DNA from 3 places in the Pantoea sp. SGAir0184 genome. Region 2 is predicted to be linked to each of the others. Evidence: predicted binding sites of a transcription regulator. Region 2 holds the regulator's gene; each other region holds the start of a gene.

Region 1 (3,279 bases), 940 kb from region 2:
TGCCGCTCCCTAACGCGGCCACCGCGATTGCGGCGCTGCGCGCTTCCGGCCTGACGGTGAGCGAGGCGCTGATTCATCAGCATCTGCCGCTGGCGATTCTGCCGGGACGTTTCCAGACGGTCAGCACCGCGCCGCGCGTGATCCTTGATGTGGCACACAATCCGCATGCGGCTTATTATCTGGCTTCACGTCTCGCTGAGCTGCCGGCACACGGCACGGTGCATGCGGTGGTTGGCATGCTGCACGACAAGGATATCGCCGGGACGCTGGCTGCGCTGGCACCGCAGGTCAAACGCTGGTACTGCGCGCCGCTCGACGGCCCGCGCGGCGCGTCCGCTGATGAGCTGATGGCGCATCTGCAGGGCGGCAGCGCCTGGCAGAGCGTTGAAGCCGCGTGGCAGGCGGCGCGGCAGCAGGCTCAGCCCGACGATGTGATTCTGGTGTGCGGCTCGTTCCACACCGTGGCGCAGGTAATGCAATCGATGGCAGCGGAGAACGGCAGTGGCAAGTAAGTTTCAGAATCGTTTAGTGGGTACGGTGATTCTGGTGGCGATTGGCGTCATCGTGTTACCGGGTCTGCTGGACGGTAAGAAAAAGCATTATAAAGAGGAGTTCGCGGCGATTCCGCTGGTGCCAAAGCCTGACGATCAGCAGGACAGCGAAATGGTGCCGCCAGTGACGCAGCCGCTGCCGTCGCAGCCGCCGGAAGGTGCGAGCGCGGCGCAGCAGGCGCCCGCCAGCAGCGCAACGCAAAACAGTGCCGCCAGCGGCAGCACGCAGCCAGCGCAAAACAGCCAGCCCAGCGTCGTGACGCCGCCGCCGGTGCACCAGCAGCAGAAACCGGCAGAGCAGGTGAAGCCGAAGCCGGTCGAGCAGCCGAAGCCTAAACCGGTGGAGCAGCCGAAACCGAAGCCGGCAGAACAACCGAAAGCGACAGAACAGCCCAAAGCCACAGAGCAGCCGAAAGCGGCGGAAACGCCGAAGCAGAGCGAGCCGGTCGCACCAGCAGGACAGGCGTATGTGGTGCAGCTTGGTGCCCTGAAGAACGCCGCCAAAGTGAATGAGATCGTGGCGCAGCTGCGGCTCTCCGGCTATCGTGCCTTTACCGTGCCGTCGACGCCGGTGCAGGGGCAGATCACCCGCATTTACGTGGGGCCGGATGCGTCCAAAGCGAAACTGCAGGGCGCACTCGGTGAGCTGAAAGGCATCTCCGGCCTCGGCGGTGTTGTGAAGCCGTACAGCACACGCTGATCAACTGATAAGCCGCGCCGATAGCAGAAACAGGCGCGGCTTTTGGCGTGTTTTTTAGCGAAGCGTTACTGAAAATTTATGGAATATCAGCAGGTTAAATGGCTGACATCAACAAGGGCGAGGAAAGTTTTTTTCATCGCCCTTTTTCTCGGGACAGAACCGGAAAACCCTACGCAAACGTTTTCTTTTTCTGTTAGAATGCGCCCCGAACTGGATGCAGGGGTGCAAATGCACTGTACTGGAAGCGTTCATGATCTGGATTGATTACGTCATTATTGCGGTAGTTGGTTTTTCGGCTCTGGTCAGCCTGATTCGCGGGTTTGTCCGGGAAGCCTTATCTCTTGTTACCTGGGGATGCGCGTTTTTTGTCGCCAGTCATTACTACGCCTACCTTGCAGTCTGGTTTACAGGTTTTGACGACGAACTGGTTCGCAACGGCATCGCCATCGCGGTGTTATTCGTTGCCACCCTGATTGTGGGTGCCATCGTGAACTATGTGATCGGCTCGCTGGTTGAGAAAACCGGCTTGTCGGGAACCGACAGGGTGTTGGGGGTCTGTTTCGGGGCGTTGCGTGGCGTGCTGATTGTATCCGCCATTCTCTTCTTCCTTGATACATTCACCGGCTTTTCAAAAAGTCCGGACTGGCAACAGTCTCAACTCATTCCCCAGTTCAGTTACATCATCAGGTGGTTTTTCGATTACCTGAAAAGCACGTCGAGTTTTTTACCCCGGTAACACCGGGAGTGCGGCTAATGAGGAAATGACAACATGTGCGGTATTGTTGGTATCACCGGTTTTATGCCAGTAAACCAGTCGATCTATGACGCGTTAACGGTGCTGCAGCACCGCGGGCAGGATGCCGCCGGCATTTGTACCATCGATGCGCTGAACTGCTTCCGTCTGCGTAAGGCCAATGGCCTGGTCAGCGACGTGTTTGAAGCGCGCCACATGCAGCGTTTGCAGGGAAATATGGGTATCGGCCACGTGCGTTATCCGACTGCCGGCAGCTCCAGCGCCTCTGAAGCGCAGCCCTTCTACGTGAACTCGCCGTACGGCATCACGCTGGCTCACAACGGTAACCTGACCAACGCCCATGAACTGCGCAAGCAGCTGTTCGAAGTCGGTCGCCGTCATGTGAATACCACCTCAGATTCCGAAATCCTGCTCAACATCTTTGCTCAGGAGCTGGATCGTTTTCAGCACTATCCGCTGGAAGCTGACAACATTTTTGCTGCCGTGGCGGCAGTGCATCAGCAGGTGCGCGGCGCTTACGCCGTGGTGGCGATGATTATCGGTCACGGCATGGTTGCGTTCCGCGATCCTAACGGTATCCGTCCGCTGGTACTGGGCAAGCGTGAGCTGGCCGATGGCCGCACCGAATACATGGTGGCCTCAGAGAGCGTGGCGCTGGATACGCTGGGCTTCGAATTTATTCGTGACGTTGCGCCAGGCGAAGCGGTGTACATCACCGAGCAGGGCCAGCTCTCAACGCGCCAGTGCGCAGAGAACCCGAAAAGCAATCCCTGCCTGTTCGAGTACGTTTACTTTGCGCGTCCGGACTCGTTCCTCGACAAGATCTCGGTCTACAGCGCACGCGTGCGCATGGGCACCAAGCTGGGCGAGAAAATTGCCCGCGAGTGGGAAGATCTCGATATCGACGTGGTGATCCCGATTCCGGAAACCTCGACCGATACCGCGCTGGAGATTGCCCGTATTCTGGATAAGCCGTACCGTCAGGGCTTTGTGAAAAACCGCTACGTGGGCCGTACCTTTATTATGCCGGGTCAGCAGCTGCGCCGCAGTGCGGTACGCCGTAAGCTCAACGCCAACCGCGCTGAGTTCCGCGATAAAAACGTGCTGCTGGTGGATGACTCGATTGTGCGCGGCACCACCTCTGAGCAGATTATCGAGATGGCGCGTGAAGCGGGTGCGAAGCGCGTCTATCTGGCGTCGGCGGCACCGGAAATCCGCTTCCCTAACGTCTACGGCATCGATATGCCGAGCGCTACCGAGCTGATTGCGCACGG
Region 2 (3,279 bases):
CAGTTTTAGCGCGGCGGCGCAGGAGCTGCACCGCGTGCCCTCTGCCATCAGCTATACCGTGCGCCAGCTGGAAGGCTGGCTGGCGGTACCGCTGTTTGAGCGGCAGCATCGCGAAGTGGTGCTGACGGCAGCAGGCGAGCATTTTGTGCGTGAAGGGCGTTCTGTTATCAAAAAAATGCTGGCCACGCGCCGCCAGTGTCAGCAGCTGGCTAATGGCTGGCGCGGTCAGCTCAGTATCGCGGTAGATTGCATCGTCAAACCGCAGCGCACCCGCCAGCTGGTAAAGGATTTTTACCGCCATTTCCCCGATATGGAGCTGATCATCAGCTACGAAGTATTTAACGGCGTGTGGGACGCGCTGGCTGATGGTCGTGTCGATGTGGCGATTGGCGCCACCCAGGCCATTCCGGTCGGCGGCCGCTTCGCCTTTCAGGATATGGGCGCGCTCAACTGGCGCTGCGTGGTGAGTCCGCAGCATGCGCTGGCCCACAGTCCGCAGCTGGACGACGAAACCCTGCGCGCCTGGCCGTCGCTGGTGCTGGAAGATACGTCGCGCGCGCTGCCGCGCCGCATGACGTGGACGCTGGATAACCAGCGGCGGCTGGTGGTGCCGGAGTGGGAAACCGGGCTGGATTGCCTGCAGGCTGGATTGTGCGTGGGCATGGTGCCGGGACACCTGGCGCGCCCGCTGCTGGACAGCGGCGCGCTGGTGGAGCTGGCGTTGCCGCAGCCGTTTCCGGACAGCCCGTGTTGCGTCAGCTGGTCTGAGCAGCGCGCGTCACCGGCGCTGGCGTGGTTACTGGAATATCTGGGCGATGCGGAGACGCTGAACCACGAGTGGCTCAGCGAGAAGGTGGCTTAACGGCGGTAATCGCGGAACGGGCCATCGGCCACGGAGCGGCGCTCAATCAGCGTGGGCTGCACTTCAATGGTCTGCGGCTCTTCGCGTTTGCTGGTGATGCGGTCCAGCAGCATCTCCAGTGCCTTTTCCCCCAGCTGCGCTTTCGGCTGGTGCACGGTTGTCAGCGCCGGGGTGAAGTAGCGCGCGTTGCGCACATTGTCATAGCCAATTACCGAAATATCCTGCGGCACGCGCAGTCCCATCTCGTCGGCCGCGCAAATCGCGCCCATCGCCATGATATCGCCGCCGCAGAACACCGCCGTCGGGCGCTGTTTCTGGTTCAGGATCTGCTGCATTGCCTGATAACCTGACTCCGGTTCGAAGTCACCCTGCACAATCCACTCGGGACGGACGCTGATGCCCGCTTCCTGCATCGCCTGCAGAAAACCCGCATGACGGCCGCCACCGGTGTTGCGCTCCATCTGGCCAGGGATAGCACCGATATCGCGATGGCCGCGCTCAATCAGGTATCGCCCGGCGAGGTAACCGCCGTGGAACGCATTGTCCTGCACGGTATCGGTAAAGTCCCCGCGCGATTCGCCCCAGTCCATGACCACCATCGGGATATTGCGGTTCTCTTCCAGCATCTGCAGCAGATCGTCGGGATATTCGGAGCACATGACCAGCAGGCCATCGACGCGCTTTTGCGCCATCATTGACAAATAGGCACGCTGTTTTTGCAGATCGTTATGCGCGTTGCCAAGAATCAGCGTGTAACCACGCTCAAAGCAGTGATTCTCCACGGCTTCAATAATTTCGGCGAAGTAGGGCGCTTCGCTGGAGGTCGCCAGCAGGCCCAGCGTCTTGGTGTGATTCACCTTCAGGCTGCGGGCCACCGCGCTCGGTGAGTAGTGCAGCGCTTTAATCGCTTCCCATACGGCGTTACGCGTCTCTTCCGCGACAAAACGCGTTTTGTTGATGACATGCGAAACCGTGGTGGTTGAGACCCCGGCGCGTTTCGCCACATCTTTAATGGTTGCCATGAAAATGGTACTCCTGGGCTTATCGCAACTTACTGATAAGTATATTGTTAAACGTTTGCGTCTGCTAATGGTTTTGCGCCCTGAATATCAGGGCTAATCTGCTTAATCGGGCAGGAAAACATCCTTCAGCAGGCTGTCAATGCAGCATGCGCTAAATCTGTTGCGCAACGAAAGGCGGCGATTCTAGCAAGCCGGGGCGGATAACACGAGATTTTTGCCCATCACTGTGCGAAAATTATTTAACCATGCAAACTGTGTGACTAAGGAGTTGTGATGAGTACCGATTTAAAACTGGCATTGACCACCACCGCCGCTGCTCTGCTGATGATTATTGCCTTTAGCTTTACCGCCATTCTGCATTAATAAAAAAGCCGGTGCTGCTGAACAGCCACCGGCTTTTTTGTTGCGCAACGCTGAGCTTAGCGCACGGTTTTCGGCGTCATCATACGGCGTGCGCCAACGTAATGCTTCTGCCAGTAATCCTCGCCCAGCGCGCTAATCTGGATATCCTTACCGGTGCGCGGAGACTGAATGAATTTACCATTGCCCAGATAAACCCCGACATGGTCGGCGGTGCCGCGGTTGTTGATGCGGAAGAACACCAGATCGCCTTTCTCCAGCATCTCGCGCTTGATCGGCGCGGCGTCGCGCAGGTGATACATCTCATTGGCGGTACGGGGAAATTTAAACTTCACCAGATCTTTGTAGGCGTACCACACTAAACCACTGCAGTCGAAACCGGTGTGCGGTGAGGTGCCTCCCCACTGATACGGTTTACCCAGCTGGCCCATCAGTTTCGTCATCGCGGTTTCACGTGCTTTTTGATAGCGCAGGCGGTGGGCTTTGCTCATTTTAATGCCGCTCAGCTGCTGCACTTCATCATCAACGGCAACGTCACGCGATTTTTTCGCCAGCCGCTGATGACCATATTTTTTCGCACTGAGCTTAAGTGAGGATTTGCGCTGGGTGGTGTGCTGAAGTACCGTTTCGCTTTTGTGCTGTTTTTTCAGCCTGAACTTCTGTACCGACGTCAGGCGTGACTTTTTGCTGGTGGTTTTCACCGGGCGTCGTTTGCGACGCTCATCGTCACGCGCGTTCTTTTTCTCCGCTTTCTGCAAACTGGCATTAACCGGCGCATGCGGAGAAGCCGCCGCCACATTAAAGAACAGTTGGGCAAAAGCCAGTATGAAAAGCGTAATCAGTAAACGCATAGTCCGGTTACAGGTTAAGCCGTCGGCAGAAAGCCAGACCGCGGTAAAGTTAGAAAAATCTGATCGACGATCAGCACCGGGGCAATTCTAATCCACTTTTTTTGCAAAAGGTAAGGTCTTTTTCCATTAATCTGTCACGGTACTGAAAGTGGGGCAAAAATGAGCGATTTCAGCTGTTTAACCC
Region 3 (3,279 bases), 1.4 Mb from region 2:
CGCGGCAAAGCCGAGCATGATGCCGGTGACGATGTTGCAGGTCAGTACGATGAATACCGCCGTCAGCAGGCCAGACATCGCATCGACGAAATCATTGAAGTCGATTTTGGCCACGTTGCTCAGCATCAGCAGGCCGACATACATCAGCGCGGGTGCGGTGGCATAGGCCGGAACCAGATAAGCCAGCGGCGACATAAACAGAATCAGCAGGAACAACAGACCCACGACAATCGCTGTCAGGCCGGTTTTACCGCCGGCGGCAGTACCCGCAGCGGACTCGATATACACTGCGGCGGGCGAGGCACCCACCAGTCCGGCAAACAGGCTGCTGATAGAGTCGGTGGTCAGCGCGCGACCGCCATTGATAATCTGGCCCTCTTTATCCAGCAGGTTCGCCTGCCCGGCCACCGCACGAATGGTGCCGGTGGCGTCAAACACCGCGGTCATCACCAGCGCCAGCACGCTCGGTAACACCACCGGCTGCAGCGCGCCCATGATATCCAGGCTAAACATTGCCGACTGGCCGCTGGCATCACGCAGGCTCGGCATGGCAAACAGCCCCTGCCACTTTACCGCCGGGTCGAAAATCAGCCCAAGCAGCGAAATCGCAATGATGGTCAGCAGAATGCCGCCCGGTACCCGCCGTTTTTCCAGACCAAAAATCGCCGCCAGCCCGATCAGCGCCATGATCACCGGGAAAGAGGTGAAGTGACCAAGCGCCACCGGCAGGCCTGCCGCCGGGTTTTTTACCACCAGACCAATGCCATCGGCGGCAATCAGCAGCAGAAACAGGCCGATACCGACGCCGGTACCGTGCGCCACGCCCATCGGCAGGTTACGCAGAATCCACGCGCGAATGCCGGTCACGGAAATCAGCGTGAACAGCAGGCCCATCAGGAAGACCGCGCCCAGCGCCACCGGCACGCTAATGTGCTGGCCCAGTACCAGGCTGAACGCGGTGAAGGCGGTCAGGGAGATGGCGCAGCCAATCGCCATCGGCAGGTTGGCCCACAGTCCCATGATGAGGGAGCCAAAGCTGGCCACCAGACAGGTAGCGACAAACACCGCCGTCGGTGAGAAGCCCGCTTTACCGAGCATGCCAGGCACCACGATGACTGAATAAACCATCGCTAAAAAGGTGGTGAGGCCAGCCAGCACTTCCTGCCGCACGCTGCTGCCGCGTGCTGAAATGTGGAACCAGGCGTCCAGTTTTCCCCTGGCCGGGCATGATTCGCCAGACATAGTTATTCCTCTGTGTTTTTTAAGATATAGGTCACCGCGCGGCTCGCGTTTGCGCATCATCCTGGTGAAGATGTCTCAGAGAGAAAAGCAGGCAAACGATTACGTGGCCGCGTATTCCAGGTCAAAAAGGGGTGACGCGGAAAAAAGGCAAACGATTATCTGGCGTTTGGGGTGGCGTTTTCAACTGCTAATCACCTGGCAGGCAGGATAATGCGCAGCTCTGGCGCAATTATGGCTGGCGTTACGCTAGCGGGAGCAGGAAATCATGGAGGAAAAAGGCTGGCATTTCAGATGGTTTGCTGCGGTGCCGCGACAGCGCGTCGCGGCGTCCTGTTTCGTTGCGTTACCGCTGCGCCTCAGCCGTTATTGAACTGAATCGGGCCGCCCTGCTCCAGCGCGCGCTGCCACGCGGCGCGCTGCTGCATATTCTCCAGCCAGCGCGCCGTGGCGGGCATCTCACCCAGCGCGCCGCGCATCTGCAACGCCAGCAGCGGAAAACTCATCTGCACATCGGCAATGCTGAAGCGTGAACCGGCAAAAAAGCGCTGCTGGCTCAGATGCTGCTCAATCACGCGCCCGTGGAGCGCCAGCTGCTTGTTCAGCCACGCTTTCTGAATGCCTTTACTCAGCGCCACGCCGGCCGGGCGCAGCAGCCATGGCACCGGCTTTTTGCCCAGTTGCGCAAACACCAGCTTCATTACCAGCAGCGGCATCAGCGAACCTTCAGCATAGTGCAGCCAGTAACGCGCCTGAATTTGCTCCTCTTCCTCATGCAGCGCCAGCAGATGCTCGCTGTCGTATTTCAGCTGCAGATATTCGAGGATGGCGCCCGATTCGGCGATCACCCGATTGCCATCGGTAATCACCGGCGATTTACCCAGCGGATGCACTTTCTTTAATTCGTCCGGCGCCAGCAGGGTATTTTCCCGCTGATAGCGTTTGATTTGATACGGCACCGCCAGCTCTTCCAGCAGCCACAGCACCCGATGAGAACGGGAGTTTTCCAGATGGTGAACGGTAATCATGCGCGATTCCTTGCTGCTAAGGGTTGGCATCTAGTATAGCGGATTAACGCTGCGGCTCGTCCTGTTGCGGATCGAGCAGGACCGCTCCGGAGCCCTGCTGCCCCAGGCGATCACCCGGATTGCGCAGCGGGCAGTCGCGCATCGACAGGCAGCCGCAACCAATGCAGCCGTCAAGATCGTTGCGCAGACGCGTCAGGGTTTCGATGCGTTTATCCAGCTCTTCGCGCCAGTGCTGCGTCAGCGCGTCCCACTCCTGCGTCGACATGCGCTTATTCGCCGGCACGTGCATCAGGCTGTCGCTGACCGTCGCCAGCGGAATTCCGATGCGCTGGGCAATTTTGATAATCGCCACGCGGCGCAGCACATCACGGCTGTAGCGGCGCTGATTACCGCCATTGCGCGTGCTGCTGATCAAGCCTTTGCTTTCGTAAAAGTGCAGCGCCGATACCGCCACGCCGCTGCGTTTCGCCACTTCGCCCGGCGTCAGCACCGGTTTCGGGTAATTGCGTTCTTTTTTCATTTAGGGCCTTTACCTCAAGTTAACTTGAGGAATTATACTCGCACCCCAGCAAAACAGCGAATTTCAAACCAGGCGATAACCTTGCAGAAGGAACAGGCTATGATGCAACAGGAAATCATCCATTCACTGACTAACTGGATCGATCAGAATCTGGATAAAACATTGTCGATTGATGAAGTGGCGGCAAAATCGGGTTACTCGAAATGGCACCTGCAGCGTATGTTCCGTACGGTTACGAAACAAACGCTGGGTGGTTATATTCGTGAACGCCGTCTCACGCTGGCCGCCGAAGCCTTGCGTCAGACGCAGCGTCCGGTATTCGACATTGCGATGCAGTACGGCTACGACTCGCAGCAGACGTTTTCACGCGTGTTCCGCCGTCAGTTCTCGCAAACCCCTACCGCTTACCGTCACAGCATGCGTCGCCAGGCGATGGTGCAGCGTCCGCGTCTGGTCAACTTTGACTGCAGCGAAGGCATGAACAGCTTTGCC

What was found. The regulator PurR, encoded in region 2, represses purine synthesis genes. The targets are predictions, from matches to a motif close to CANGCAAACGTTTGCNTG.
Region 1: the regulator PurR is predicted to act here: its motif matches at 1,422-1,439, upstream of cvpA (colicin V production protein).
Region 3: the regulator PurR is predicted to act here: its motif matches at 1,331-1,348, upstream of C1N60_RS18025 (NCS2 family permease).

The regions. Positions count from the first base shown of each region.
Region 1 is NZ_CP028050.1:1,445,649-1,448,927, forward strand. Features, by position in the region: gene folC (bifunctional tetrahydrofolate synthase/dihydrofolate synthase) at 1-512, shown strand, start outside; gene dedD (cell division protein DedD) at 502-1,251, shown strand; gene cvpA (colicin V production protein) at 1,502-1,987, shown strand; gene purF (amidophosphoribosyltransferase) at 2,021-3,279, shown strand, end outside.
Region 2 is NZ_CP028050.1:2,385,534-2,388,812, reverse strand. Features, by position in the region: gene punR (DNA-binding transcriptional activator PunR) at 1-862, shown strand, start outside; gene purR (HTH-type transcriptional repressor PurR) at 859-1,884, opposite strand; gene C1N60_RS11190 (cytochrome bd-I oxidase subunit CydH) at 2,158-2,247, shown strand; gene C1N60_RS11185 (C40 family peptidase) at 2,304-3,095, opposite strand.
Region 3 is NZ_CP028050.1:3,804,008-3,807,286, forward strand. Features, by position in the region: gene C1N60_RS18025 (NCS2 family permease) at 1-1,242, opposite strand, end outside; gene C1N60_RS18030 (glutathione S-transferase family protein) at 1,599-2,267, opposite strand; gene soxR (redox-sensitive transcriptional activator SoxR) at 2,311-2,787, opposite strand; gene soxS (superoxide response transcriptional regulator SoxS) at 2,887-3,279, shown strand, end outside.